One region of the Neobacillus sp. NPDC093182 genome, then DNA from elsewhere that is predicted to be linked to it. Evidence: riboswitches for the same ligand, from Rfam matches in the RefSeq annotation. Region 1 holds a riboswitch; each other region holds the start of a gene.
The links. Region 1 has a riboswitch for glycine ahead of ACIQAA_RS14265 (amino acid permease). Riboswitches for the same ligand answer to the same signal wherever they lie in the genome.
Positions count from the first base shown of each region.

Region 1 (4,292 bases):
TTAGTTTTGACAATTGTATTCAATGTGAGTAAGGTAACTTAGTAGGATACAAAGTATCTTTTTCACACATAGGGTTAAAGACCCTTCCTAATATAAGAAATTTATAAAAATGTTCATAGTAGAGTTGAACGAAACAATCATGTTATTACTAGGAGGAATTATAATGTCAAACTCTCAAACTATAGAAAAAATTGAACAGCAAATGTTCTTAGATGTTATTCGTGAACGTCGATCTGTCCGTGCATACGATCCAGCCGTGCAGATTTCACGTGAAGAAATGACTGAAATACTTGAGCTGGCAGCGTTGGCACCTTCGTCTTCGAACCTGCAGCCATGGCGTTTTCTAGTCATCGATAAACCGGAATTAAAGGAAAAGCTTTTGCCCATCGCATTTAACCAGCAACAAGTAGTCGAAGCTTCTGCCGTGATTGCGGTACTTGGCGATGTGGAAAGCTACAAGAAAGCAGAAAAAATTTATGGACAAGCTGTTGAAGCAGGCTATATGCCAGCTGATACGGCTAACTCATTCATCGAACGAACCGTCGGCATGTATTCAAACTTACCGCCTGAAGTGGCTCGCCAAATTGTATTTACCGATGGCGGCCTCATCTCGATGCAGCTCATGCTTGTCGCGCGTTCCAAAGGGTACGACACTGTACCAATGGGCGGATATGATAAAGCGAAGTTCGTTGAAGCGTTCGGAATTTCCGAGCAGTATGTGCCGGTCATGCTAATTGCTATTGGTAAAGCAGCGAAACCAGGACATCCTACTACACGTCTTCCGATTGAGGATGTTACGTTCTTTAACGAAATGCCTTCAGTTAATGAGTAATACACTACGAAAGACGTTTCTAAAAACAACTTTAAAAACGTAATCGAACCCCGTTCTTTCTTAGAACGGGGTTATGTATGTTTAACAATCCATTTTATAGGGTATCTGGAAGGAATAAACTACCTTAGATTTCTTTCGGAATGTTGCCATGCATGATAAAATGAATAACTATATATTATGAAGTTGTTAGATTATAATTTTACAATAGTAATAGGTGTGATGGATTTTGAAGAGAAAAAAAACGCTGATGAGTATTATGATTGGTATCTTAGTATTTAGTGGTTGTCTATATTTACTTCTGCCAGATCGTAATCAAACAAAGGTGGAAAGTGTCAAGGCGGTTGCTTCTGCTCATAAAGAACAAACAACAGTAGATAAGGCAGTTGAAGATACTAAAGCTGAAGAACAGGTACAAACTGAACAAGCAGACGAGAGTGATAAGCCAATTACGGAAAATATTAAGGATAAGGTCAGGGAAGTTGTCGAAGTTGCACTAAACTTTCTTAAGAGAGATCAGAAGATTGTGGCAATCGGTGACTCTCTAACCGAAGGTATTGGAGATGAATCAGAGAACGGCGGTTATGTGGGAATTCTTAATCACACGTTTGAAGACAAAAACCTAAATATCACCGTAGAAAACTATGGTAAAAAAGGAAACCGGACAGACCAACTACTGAAAAGGCTGGAGAAAGAAGACGTAGCTTCCTCCATTAAAGAGGCTGATATTGTTCTAATCACAATTGGCGCGAATGACATTATGAATGTATTAAAATCCAATTTTATGAATGTTACGATGGAACCCTTCCAAGAGGAAAGGGTGAAATATATAGAGCGATTAAAGGCCATTTTTAATAAAATTAATGATCTAAATCCAGATACCCAAATTTACTTAATAGGTTTTTATAATCCATTTGAACGCCATTTTGGTGAAATAAAAGAACTTGGCATGATCATTGACCATTGGAATGACGCAGGAGTATCTCTTGCAGAAGAATATGATAATGTAAGGTATATTCCAACAAAAGACTTATTCAGTAATACTAACATGGACTTATTGGCGGAGGATGAATTTCACCCAAACACAAGCGGCTATAAACAAATGGCCCAGCGAGTTTTAGAATACTTGAAAAAATCCAATGAAAAAACCGAGATTAACACAGTCGAAGTCGCGTCATAATCCCCAAAAAAAAGCTAGGTTTGCTTCTGTTAATTTATAATAGTGTTTAAATTCTGAAAATTAATTTGACATCTTGATTTTGATAAACTAGTATATATTTATATTCATACTAGCGGATGATTATTGTGGGAGAGACTAAACGCATTGTTTAGCACCGAAGGAGCAAGTCCCAAAATTGGGCTCAATCTCTCAGGTAAAAGGACCACAATAGGACGCGTCTCTGGAGAGCGCCATGTGCCACCAAAGGAGTTAAACTCTCAGGTAAAAGGACAGAGAAAAATAGGGATACGCCTATTTTTCTCTGTCCTTTTTTTGTGGAGAAAAATAGAGAAAAACAGAAAAAGGAGGGTGTTAAACGCAAAACGAATAGTTGGGGAGTCCATATTTTTCGGTTTCCAATAAGGTTGATCAGGTAAAGTATTTACTTTAAAAAATGTAAGCGCTTATTTCTGCCGATTTGACTAAGTAAATTAAACTTTTATAGGGATATTACCTATCCTGGAAAAGAAGAAAGAGGGGATTCATTTGCAGGAACAAAAATTGTCGCGGGGTTTAAAAAACAGGCACGTTCAACTTATCGCTATTGGCGGGGCTATTGGAACAGGATTATTTCTAGGAGCAGGAAAATCGATTCATTTAACAGGTCCATCGATTTTATTTGCGTACTTGATTACAGGTACCATTTGCTTTTTAATCATGCGTGCACTCGGAGAACTGCTTCTATCCAACTTGAAATATCATTCTTTTGTTGATTTTGTTAGAGACTATTTAGGTAATATGGCAGCATTTATTACGGGATGGACCTACTGGTTTTGCTGGATTTCCATCGCAATGGCCGATTTAACAGCCGTTGGTCTCTATACACAGTTTTGGTTTCCGGACGTACCACAGTGGATGCCAGGATTAATTGCACTTGTCGTTCTGCTCTTTATGAACTTAGCAACCGTAAAGCTATTTGGCGAAATGGAATTCTGGTTCGCCTTAATCAAAGTCATTGCGATTCTTGCACTAATTGTGGTTGGGATATTCATGATCGTTAAAGGCTTTTCCACAAATTCAGGCACATCTAGTTTCACGAATTTATGGAGCCACGGCGGCATGTTCCCGAATGGCATTAATGGTTTTATTTTGTCATTCCAAATGGTAGTGTTTGCGTTTGTTGGGATTGAACTTGTTGGCCTTACAGCAGGTGAAACAGAAGACCCAGAGAAAGTAATCCCAAAAGCAATAAATAATATCCCTATACGAGTTTTGATTTTCTACATTGGTGCCCTCATAGTCATCATGAGTATTTATCCGTGGAATGCGATTGATCCAGCGAAAAGCCCATTTGTCCAAGTCTTTGTGGCAGTTGGCATAGCAGCAGCGGCTGGTATTGTCAATTTTGTTGTCCTAACCTCAGCAGCATCGGCTTGTAACAGCGCCATCTTCAGTACAAGCAGGATGGTATACGCGCTTGCCAAAGACAAAAATGCACCTGTACCATTAGCGAAACTGGATTCCCGTAAAGTACCTTCCAATGCATTGTTCTTCTCCACTATAGTCATTCTAATTGCCGTTATATTGAACTATGTGATGCCAGAAGGAGTTTTTACGCTGATTACAAGTATTTCTACTGTATGTTTCCTCTTTATTTGGGGAATTACGGTCATCAGTCATTTAAAATACAGAAAAACCAGACCAGATTTAGCGAAAGTGAACAAATTTAAATTACCGCTCTATCCATTTTCCAATTACTTAATCCTTGCTTTCTTAGCGTTTGTGCTAGTTGTACTTGGGCTTGCGGAAGACACTCGTATCGCCTTATTTGTAACACCTGTTTGGTTCATCATGCTGATAGCGATTTATAAGATGATGATCAAGAAGACAGATGATGTGGAGCAGGAGAATCAACAAGAAGTAGTAGGAAATTAGGCGGATTTTTTAAAATAAAAATGTTTCCGCTTACAAAAAGCTTGACTTGTATAAGTGTTACTATTATTCTGAAAATAATAAAAATGAATAAGCGGAAGATGGTTGTGGGAGAGTGCAAATTTACACGCCACCGAAGGAGCAAGTTCCAAAAAGACCCTTGGAACAAATCTCTCAGGTAGATGGAACCACAATTGGACGCAGCTCTGGAGAGCGCATATACGTTATATGCCACCAAAGGGGAAGGTTCTTAATCGGACTTAAACTCTCAGGTAAAAGGACAGAGAAGGGTAGAAGAAAGCCTAGTGCTACCCTTTTCTGTCCTTTTTTGCGTGCAAAAAAAAGGTTCTAATCACAGAAGAGGTAGCCAAT
Region 1 covers NZ_JBIVOI010000007.1:107,378-111,669, reverse strand. Annotated here, with positions in the region: gene ACIQAA_RS14275 (nitroreductase family protein) at 164-832, shown strand; gene ACIQAA_RS14270 (SGNH/GDSL hydrolase family protein) at 1,059-2,009, shown strand; glycine riboswitch at 2,126-2,224, shown strand; glycine riboswitch at 2,227-2,285, shown strand; gene ACIQAA_RS14265 (amino acid permease) at 2,535-3,923, shown strand; glycine riboswitch at 4,019-4,121, shown strand.

Region 2 (4,292 bases), on a different contig from region 1:
GTTCTTTTAACGGTTCAATTCTTCCGAAGAAATTTGGGTACTGCACGATGACTGCGGCAATTTCTTCATTTGCCAATCCCTTTAATGCTTCAATATCTGTAATTCCCTCGTTAACTGGTACTTCAATCACTTCAAGATACTGACCTTTTGCATAAGTTTTTAGGACTTCCCTTGACTCAGGATGAACAGCACCAGAAACAATAATCTTTTTGCGTTTCGTATGACCCGCGCTCAACATCGCTGCTTCTGCCAATGCGGTTCCGCCATCATACATGGAGGAGTTTGCTACATCCATACCAGTTAACTCACAAATCATCGTCTGGAACTCAAAAATGGCTTGGAGCTCCCCTTGGGAAATTTCAGGTTGATATGGTGTATAGGCTGTATAAAATTCAGAGCGTGAAATAACATGGTCAACGATTACCGGCATATAGTGGTCATAAACTCCTGCACCTAGAAAGGATACATTTGTTTTTAAATCGGCATTACGAGAAGCCATTCGGAATAGTTCTTTCATCAAAGAAGTCTCAGATTTTGCAGCTTTGATGTTGTATTCCCCTTTAAATCTAACCTTTTCAGGAATATCGCTGAATAATTCATCGACGGATTTAACGCCAATTGTTTCGAGCATTGCCTTTTTATCTGCTTCAGTCATAGGTAAATATCGATGTTTCATAAACCTAATCTCCCCTCGTGTTTACTTTTCTCGTTTATAAAAAGGTGTTGGTACGACTTTCGCCTTCAAGCGTTTTCCGCGAATTTCAACCTCAATTTCTGATTCAAGACCTGCGTATTCATTTTTAATTAGCACAAGTCCAATATTCTTTTTCAAGGATGGTGATTGCGTTCCCGTTGTCACTTCCCCAATCAGTTCCTCACCTTTATAGACAGGGTAACCATGACGCGGTATTCCACGGTCAATCATTTCAATTCCAACTAATTTTCTTGCAGCACCCTGTTCCTTTTGCTGTTTAAGTACTTCTTTACCGATAAAATCAGCTTCTTTATTTAACTTAACTGCAAAGCCGATACCTGCTTCCAGCGGGGTGATTTCAGGAGACAATTCTTGGCCATAAAGCGCAAGAGTCGCTTCAAATCTAAGAGTATCCCTGGCGCCTAAACCACAAGGAACGACCCCTTCCTCTTGCCCAGCAGATAAAATCGCCTTCCAAAGTTCTACTGCGTCTGACGCATCGCAATATATTTCAAAGCCATCCTCGCCTGTATAACCAGTTCGTGAGACCAGTGCGTTTTTTCCTTTAATCGTTACTTCCTGTTGGAACTTAAAGAATCCAATGCTACTTAGATCAGTATCACCTGCCAGCTGTTGAAGTACTTTTTCAGCAATCGGGCCTTGCAGCGCCAATTGAGCCATTTTTTCAGACAAATTATCGATCGAAACATTGCCCTCTAAATGGTCCTCAAGCCATTTATAGTCCTTTTCGATATTGGAAGCATTAACAACTAGTAAATAATGATTGTCTTCTATTTTATAAACAAGAAGATCATCAACAGTGCCGCCATTTTCATAGCACATTGCATTATATTGTGCTCCGCCATTTTTAATTTTTGATATGTCGTTTGTTAACATCTTTTGCAAATAGCTAAGACTGTCTGGTCCCGTGACGATGATTTCCCCCATATGCGAAACATCGAATAAACCAGCTTTTGTGCGGACTGCCTCATGTTCTTCCTTGATGCTTGAGAATTGAACAGGCAGCTCCCAGCCTCCAAAGTCAATCGTTTTTCCACCATATTCTTTATACACTTCGAATAGCGGTGTCCGTTTTAATTCAGTCATCAATAATCCCCCTTCAACTAAAGATGTTTTTCATTTGTTGTTCCATAAATCCAGGGCATAATAAACAAAAAAGGACAGAAACCTCCCTTTAACAAAAGAAGGTCTCTGTCCTTGCACCTGAAAGTTTACCTTAGATGGCTTTCCCCTTTGGTGGCTGCTCAATTTTGTCAGCACTCTCCAGAGCTGCGTCAAACAAGAGTTCTTTTGCCTGAGAGATTCACACATCGTGCTTGCTCCTTCGGCGCTACATTTGTAGTCTCTCCCCTTGTCATCATCCGCATTATAATATTTTCAAATTCGGGTCATACTAAAATATACATCTGAGAAATTTATTTTATTGCAATAATTAAAACATTCAAATCTATTACCATCCTACCATTAAAGCATAAGGTGAGCAATAAATTTTTGTGCATTAAGGAGCTGAAACCATGACTGTTGAAATAGAATTTGATTCCTCCTGGCAGGATGAATTTTTACATAGAATTGAGAACGATGGACCATGGGGAAATTGGGACCTTTTTAAACTGGCAGTCGGCGTTGAAAAACACCTGATTATCCCTGAATTTGAAGGCTTGCAGGCACCCAAACATTTGCCTAATCTGACGCCGCTTCCACACCAGCTCGAGACGGCAAAACAAGTAATTGAGAATATGAATGGAAAGGCCATTCTTGCCGATGAAGTTGGGCTGGGAAAAACGATAGAAGCTGGTCTTATTTTAAAAGAATACATGATTCGTGGACTTGTAAAAAAAGTTCTCATTCTTGTCCCAGCCTCTTTAGTAACCCAATGGTCTTATGAATTGAATAGTAAATTCTTTATACCCGCAGTTTCTCAAAAGAAAAGCTATGTTTGGGAACAATGCGATGTTGTCGTTTCGTCTATTGATACAGCAAAACGGGATCCACACCGTGATATTATCTATAAGCAGGACTATGATTTAATCATTATTGATGAAGCACACAAGCTAAAGAATAATAAAACAAAAAACTATGAGTTTGTTCAAAATCTAAAGAAGAAGTTTTGTCTGCTTCTCACTGCTACACCCATTCAAAACCGAATTGGTGAAATTTTCAACCTCGTATCCCTATTAAAACCTGGACATTTAGGCAGTGAAACAGCCTTTTTTGATAAATACAAACGGGATGCACGTTCATTAAATGATAATGAGCATTTAAAAGAGCTAGTTAATAAGGTAATGATTCGAAACCGCCGCGCCGATACAGGCATTGAATGGACCAAGAGACATGTTGAAACCATACCGATCGAATTTACACCACAGGAAAAAGAATTGTATCAAGCCATCACTGATTTAAAGAGCGAAGGCGATTGGGTACAAACAAGTGCATTCTCGGTGATGACTTTACAGAGGGAAGCATGCAGCAGCAGAGAGGCCGTTTTTTATACGCTTAAGAACATGCTTCAGAAAAAAGAAAACCCTACAAAGGAATTTGAAGAGCAGATTCAACATTTAATTTCAAAAGTGGAAGCAGTTCCATCCAACTCTAAAGCAGAAAAGGCTTTGGAACTGATTCAAAAAATAGATGATAAGGTTATTATTTTCACCGAATACAGAGCAACCCAAATGTACCTGCAATGGTATTTAAAACAAAACGGGATATCATCCGTTCCGTTCCGCGGGGGCTTTAAACGAGGTAAAAAAGATTGGATGCGCGAGCTATTTCAAAAGCATGCACAGGTACTCATCGCGACAGAAGCAGGTGGTGAGGGAATTAACCTTCAATTCTGTAATCATATTATTAATTTCGATTTACCGTGGAATCCAATGAGACTGGAGCAAAGAATCGGAAGGATCCATCGTCTGGGGCAGGAAAAGGACGTTATGATCTATAATTTTGCAATCCAAAACACAGTGGAGGAACATATATTAAAACTTCTATATGAAAAAATTGAACTTTTTGAAAAAGTAATAGGTGATTTGGACGATATTTTAACGAAGTTAGACTTTGGAAGTATTGAAGATCATTTAATTGATATTTTTGGACAATCCTGCTCTGAGGGTGAGATGCGGATTAAGATGGAAAATCTTACATCTATGATTGATTTAGCTAAAGATATGCAAAAGGAGGATTCACATGCAGCAGCTGGAAATTCATAACTTTCTCATACGCTATTTTCAAGCTAATGAATGTGAAATAACAGAAAATGGTCCAGGATACTTAACGGTTCAATTAACAATTGAGCTCGATAAGGAATTAATGAATCGGCCTTTTTATTGGCATTACCTAGAAAAAACTGGCGGTATTCCAAATCCGATGAAGCTTACGTTTATTACGAACCCACAGATAGCACCGGAACATATTAAGGGAGAAACCGTTCATTTTGGTTCTCCTCGTCTGCACCAAATTTTTCAATCAACCAAAAAGCTTGCAAGCTACATCAGGCTTTATGAGAATCATCGGAACGGCCAACAACAAACTCCATTAATGCCTTGGCTTTGTATGAATGTTAAGATCTCGTATCAATGTGACC
Region 2 covers NZ_JBIVOI010000001.1:438,262-442,553, forward strand. Annotated here, with positions in the region: gene gcvPA (aminomethyl-transferring glycine dehydrogenase subunit GcvPA) at 1-676, opposite strand, end outside; gene gcvT (glycine cleavage system aminomethyltransferase GcvT) at 698-1,801, opposite strand; glycine riboswitch at 1,988-2,076, opposite strand; gene ACIQAA_RS02340 (DEAD/DEAH box helicase) at 2,230-3,918, shown strand; gene ACIQAA_RS02345 (YqhG family protein) at 3,896-4,292, shown strand, end outside.
Region 2: linked by a shared signal. The riboswitch ahead of gcvT (glycine cleavage system aminomethyltransferase GcvT) and the one ahead of ACIQAA_RS14265 (amino acid permease) in region 1 are both predicted to bind glycine.

Region 3 (4,292 bases), on a different contig from region 1:
TCTTGAAAGGTATGTCCTTGAGATTTTCAAATTACAAAAATAGATTGATAGAGGGACTTAATATGACAATTATTCAATTTCCAAAGGACATGAAGTGGGGAACCGCTACTGCTTCTTATCAGATCGAAGGGGCAGCCTTTGAAGATGGCCGTGGACTCTCAATTTGGGATACCTTTTCCCATACACCTGGAAAGGTGGTAAATGGAGATAACGGAGACGTTGCCTGTGATTCGTACCATAGATATGAGGAAGACATTAAAATGATGAAGGAGCTGGGGATTGATACCTATCGATTTTCAGTTTCCTGGCCCCGTATTTTTCCGAATGGTACAGGTGATATCAACCGTAAGGGATTAGAATTCTATCATAAATTTGTTGATAAATTAATAGAAAATGGAATTGAACCAATGTGTACACTCTATCATTGGGATCTTCCACAAGCTTTACAAGACAAAGGCGGCTGGGCAAACCGTGATAGTGTTGAAGCTTTTGTGGAATATTCAGAGACGATGTTTAAGGAATTTAATGGGAAAATAAAAAAATGGATTACGCTAAATGAACCATTATGTATTTCATATATTGCTAATTATGCAGGTGCCCATGCGCCTGGAAATACAGACTTACAACTAGCGACCGATATTTCTCATCATCTATTGGTGGCCCATGGCCGGACTGTTCAAAAATTTAGAGAGCTTGGCATAAATGGTGAAATTGGCTATGCTCCAAATACAACATGGTTCGAACCATTTAGCAATAGGCCAGAAGATGTTGAGGCATGTTACAGAGAGATTGATCATCAAGTTAGATGGTTTATGGATCCTGTGTTTAAAGGGGAATATCCTCAGCATTTAGTGGACTGGTTTAAGGAGAAAGGTGTGGAGCTTTCTATAGAGGAAGACGATATGGAAATCATCCAACAGCCAATTGATTTTTTAGGAATTAATTATTATGCAGGTCAAATTGGACGATATAAGGAGAATACTGGGCTATTTAATTGTGAAACGGTAGAAATGGGATATGAACGTACCGATATAGGGTGGCCAGTTTATCCGGAAGGATTTTATAAAGTATTAACATATGTGACAGAAAGATATGGAAATGTACCCATTTATATTACTGAAAATGGGGCATGCTACAATGATGAGCCTGTCTTCGGCACTATAAAAGACAACAGGAGAATTAAATACCTTCAGCAGCATTTAACAGCCTTAAGCAGAGCTATAGAATCAGGAGTGAATATTAAAGGTTACTTCTTGTGGTCTATGTTGGATAATTTTGAATGGGCAGAAGGGTATAGTAAGAGGTTTGGAATTGTCCATGTTGATTTTAATACCTTAATACGTTGGAAAAAAGACAGTTATTATTGGTATAAAAAAGTGGTGGATAATAATTGGTTTGAGTATTAGGTTAATCATTTGAAAAAACAGAGTGTTATTTGTTGTTGTTGACAAAGTATTTAATTACTATTAAACTTATAAAATATTGAAAATACTATCGCAATAAAAAATTTAATAATTAGCAGCTATGAATGCTATGGATCAAACTATAGCAGGAGCAGCTTCTGGAGAGACCGCTAGAATTTTAGCGGCGCCGAAGGGTTCACAATCTCAGGCAAAAGGACAGAAGAGTACTGAATATTTATTTGTTATGCTGATATTCATTAGCATGACAACTATTATTTGTTATTCTTAGACCTAAGAGATTGGAGAACATCCAATCTCTTTTTTTTATTGGGTAAATCTATTGCTCATCGTTTCACATTAAAAGTAGTTTTAGGGAGGAATTTGTTTTGGCACAGCAAGAATTAAAGAGGGATTTAAAAAATCGGCATGTTCAATTAATTGCCATTGGCGGAACCATTGGCACTGGGTTATTTTTAGGGTCAGGTAAAGCGATACAACTGGCAGGTCCATCCATCATCTTTGCATATTTAATCGTGGGTATCGCCGTTTTTTTCGTTATGAGGGCGCTAGGGGAACTCCTGTTGTCTAAAGCAGGTTACCAATCGTTTACCGATATTGCAGAAGATTATCTTGGACCTCGGGCAGCATTTATAACAGGATGGACATATTGGTTTTGTTGGATTATGGTTGCTATGGCTGATGTTATTGCAGTTGGAGTCTATATACAATATTGGTTTGACATTCCGCAATGGGTACCTGCTATCATCTCATTAATCATTTTATTAGGACTTAATCTATTAACGGTAAAGCTTTTTGGTGAATTGGAGTTTTGGTTTGCTTTAATAAAAGTAATTACTATTCTCGTATTAATTGGTATTGGGGTTATATTGCTTGTGATGGGATTCAAGACCGATGCTGGAACGGTAACAATTCAAAATCTTTGGGAACATGGAGGACTGTTTCCGAACGGAATTTCAGGTTTCTTACTATCATTCCAAATGGTTGTATTTGCATATGTGGGAGTTGAGCTAGTGGGTGTATCGGCAGCGGAAACCTCCAATCCAGAAAAGAATATCCCATCGGCTATTAATAAAATTCCTGCAAGAATTCTTTTTTTCTACGTAGGTGCATTGATTATCCTACTATGTGTGAATCCCTGGACCCAGCTAAATGCAGCAGAAAGCCCATTTGTAAAAACATTTAGTTTGGTCGGAGTTCCTATTGCCGCAGGAATTATTAATTTTGTTGTATTAACTTCAGCCGCTTCTGCCTGCAACAGCGGTTTGTTTTCAACAAGCCGGATCCTTTTCAATTTAAGCAAAAATAATCAGGCTCCATCTAATTTTGCAAAACTGAATAGAAATTATGTACCAAGTAACGCATTATGGACATCCACGCTTGTGGTATCGGTCGGTGCGCTTTTGAGTAAACTTATTCCGGCACAAGCTTTTGGAATCGTGACAACCATTAGTGCCATTTGTTTTATTTGGGTTTGGGGTGTTATATTAATTTGTCATATAAAGTATAAGAAAACACGCCCGCAATTACATGCTAAATCAACATTTAAAGCACCATTCACACCATTTATTAATTATGCGGTCCTAACGTTGTTTGCTATGATTCTTATCATTATGCTGGCTGCCGAAGAAACACGTCCTTCCTTATTGTTGACACCTCTATGGTTTATACTATTATTTATTTTGTATTCCAATAGAGGAAAAAAGGAAAAAGATATCAAACTATCAGCATAAATGTTTTAGAAAAACAGAAAACCACCCTGCGCCGTTAGAGCAGGGTGGTTCTCCTATCCTGTCACCTTAAATATCATCTACAATGATATAGGTTGCTTTAATGGGTCCATGAACGCCAACAACTAGGATCATTTCGATGTCTGCTGAGTTGCTGGGTCCTGTGATGAAGTTAATGCAGGAGGCGATTTGTTCGCCGTTTTTTACTTTTTCATTTATGATACGGGCCGCTTGTGTCATGCGGGGAACGATGCTGCTTTTCGGGATTATTATGATGGAAGTCGCAGGTAAAAAGCTGACTGTTCTCCCTTTATCCTTGCTGCTAAAGAGAACGGCTGTGCCTGATTCCGCCAATGTTACATCACTGATCGTAATTCCGATATTTGCAGCCTCGGCCTTTGCGATATTTTCTTCGCCTTTTGTATGATCCCAAATATGAAGATCAATTCCCTCTTGAGGCCATTCTTCCTTCATTAATTTTTCGAGGCCAAATTGTGAAAAGCGTTCATCTTTCCAGGTGACAATTGGGCCGCCGCCATTGTGGTTTACCACTTCTTTTAATGAGTCAGATAGATTAGCACTTGAGGTCATGACAAAATTCGTATGGATATTTTTACATTGTTCCCGTAATACGTCCACAAGCTCATCTTGTGAGCTGCCTTTTAGAACTTCATCTTGGGGATGAAAATTCCAGATGGGTCTTTCTATTTCCATTTTTTGTTTACGGCCTAGCCGGCTGGCTATTTTTCCTAAAAATGCATCGCGATTCTGTATGGTACCTATCATGAATGATTTCCACCTTTCGGACGATTTTTAAACCAATCACGGAATCTTTCTTTATTTGGTGCAGGGAAATCCCTTGATTCTGTCCATGCTTTTAAAGGGCCCGGACCTTTTGAGATTTTTTCATCCTGCGTAAATGGCGACATTACCGGCGCTGCCAGTTTTGAACCAAATTTATAAAGAGCAGGGGAGGATGCACCAAAACCGAATGCCTTCATCAAAAGCTTTTCAGAGATCGGAGCTCGTCCTTCTTTTTCCACGATGACTTGGCGATGTTTATGAAGAAGCTGATGCAGTGGAATTTTGACCGGACATGCCTCTGTACAGGCCCCGCATAAAGTCGAGGCATAGGGTAGCT
Region 3 covers NZ_JBIVOI010000006.1:20,106-24,397, forward strand. Annotated here, with positions in the region: gene ACIQAA_RS12420 (GH1 family beta-glucosidase) at 63-1,406, shown strand; glycine riboswitch at 1,552-1,633, shown strand; gene ACIQAA_RS12425 (amino acid permease) at 1,790-3,154, shown strand; gene ACIQAA_RS12430 (LutC/YkgG family protein) at 3,221-3,937, opposite strand; gene ACIQAA_RS12435 (LutB/LldF family L-lactate oxidation iron-sulfur protein) at 3,934-4,292, opposite strand, start outside.
Region 3: linked by a shared signal. The riboswitch ahead of ACIQAA_RS12425 (amino acid permease) and the one ahead of ACIQAA_RS14265 (amino acid permease) in region 1 are both predicted to bind glycine.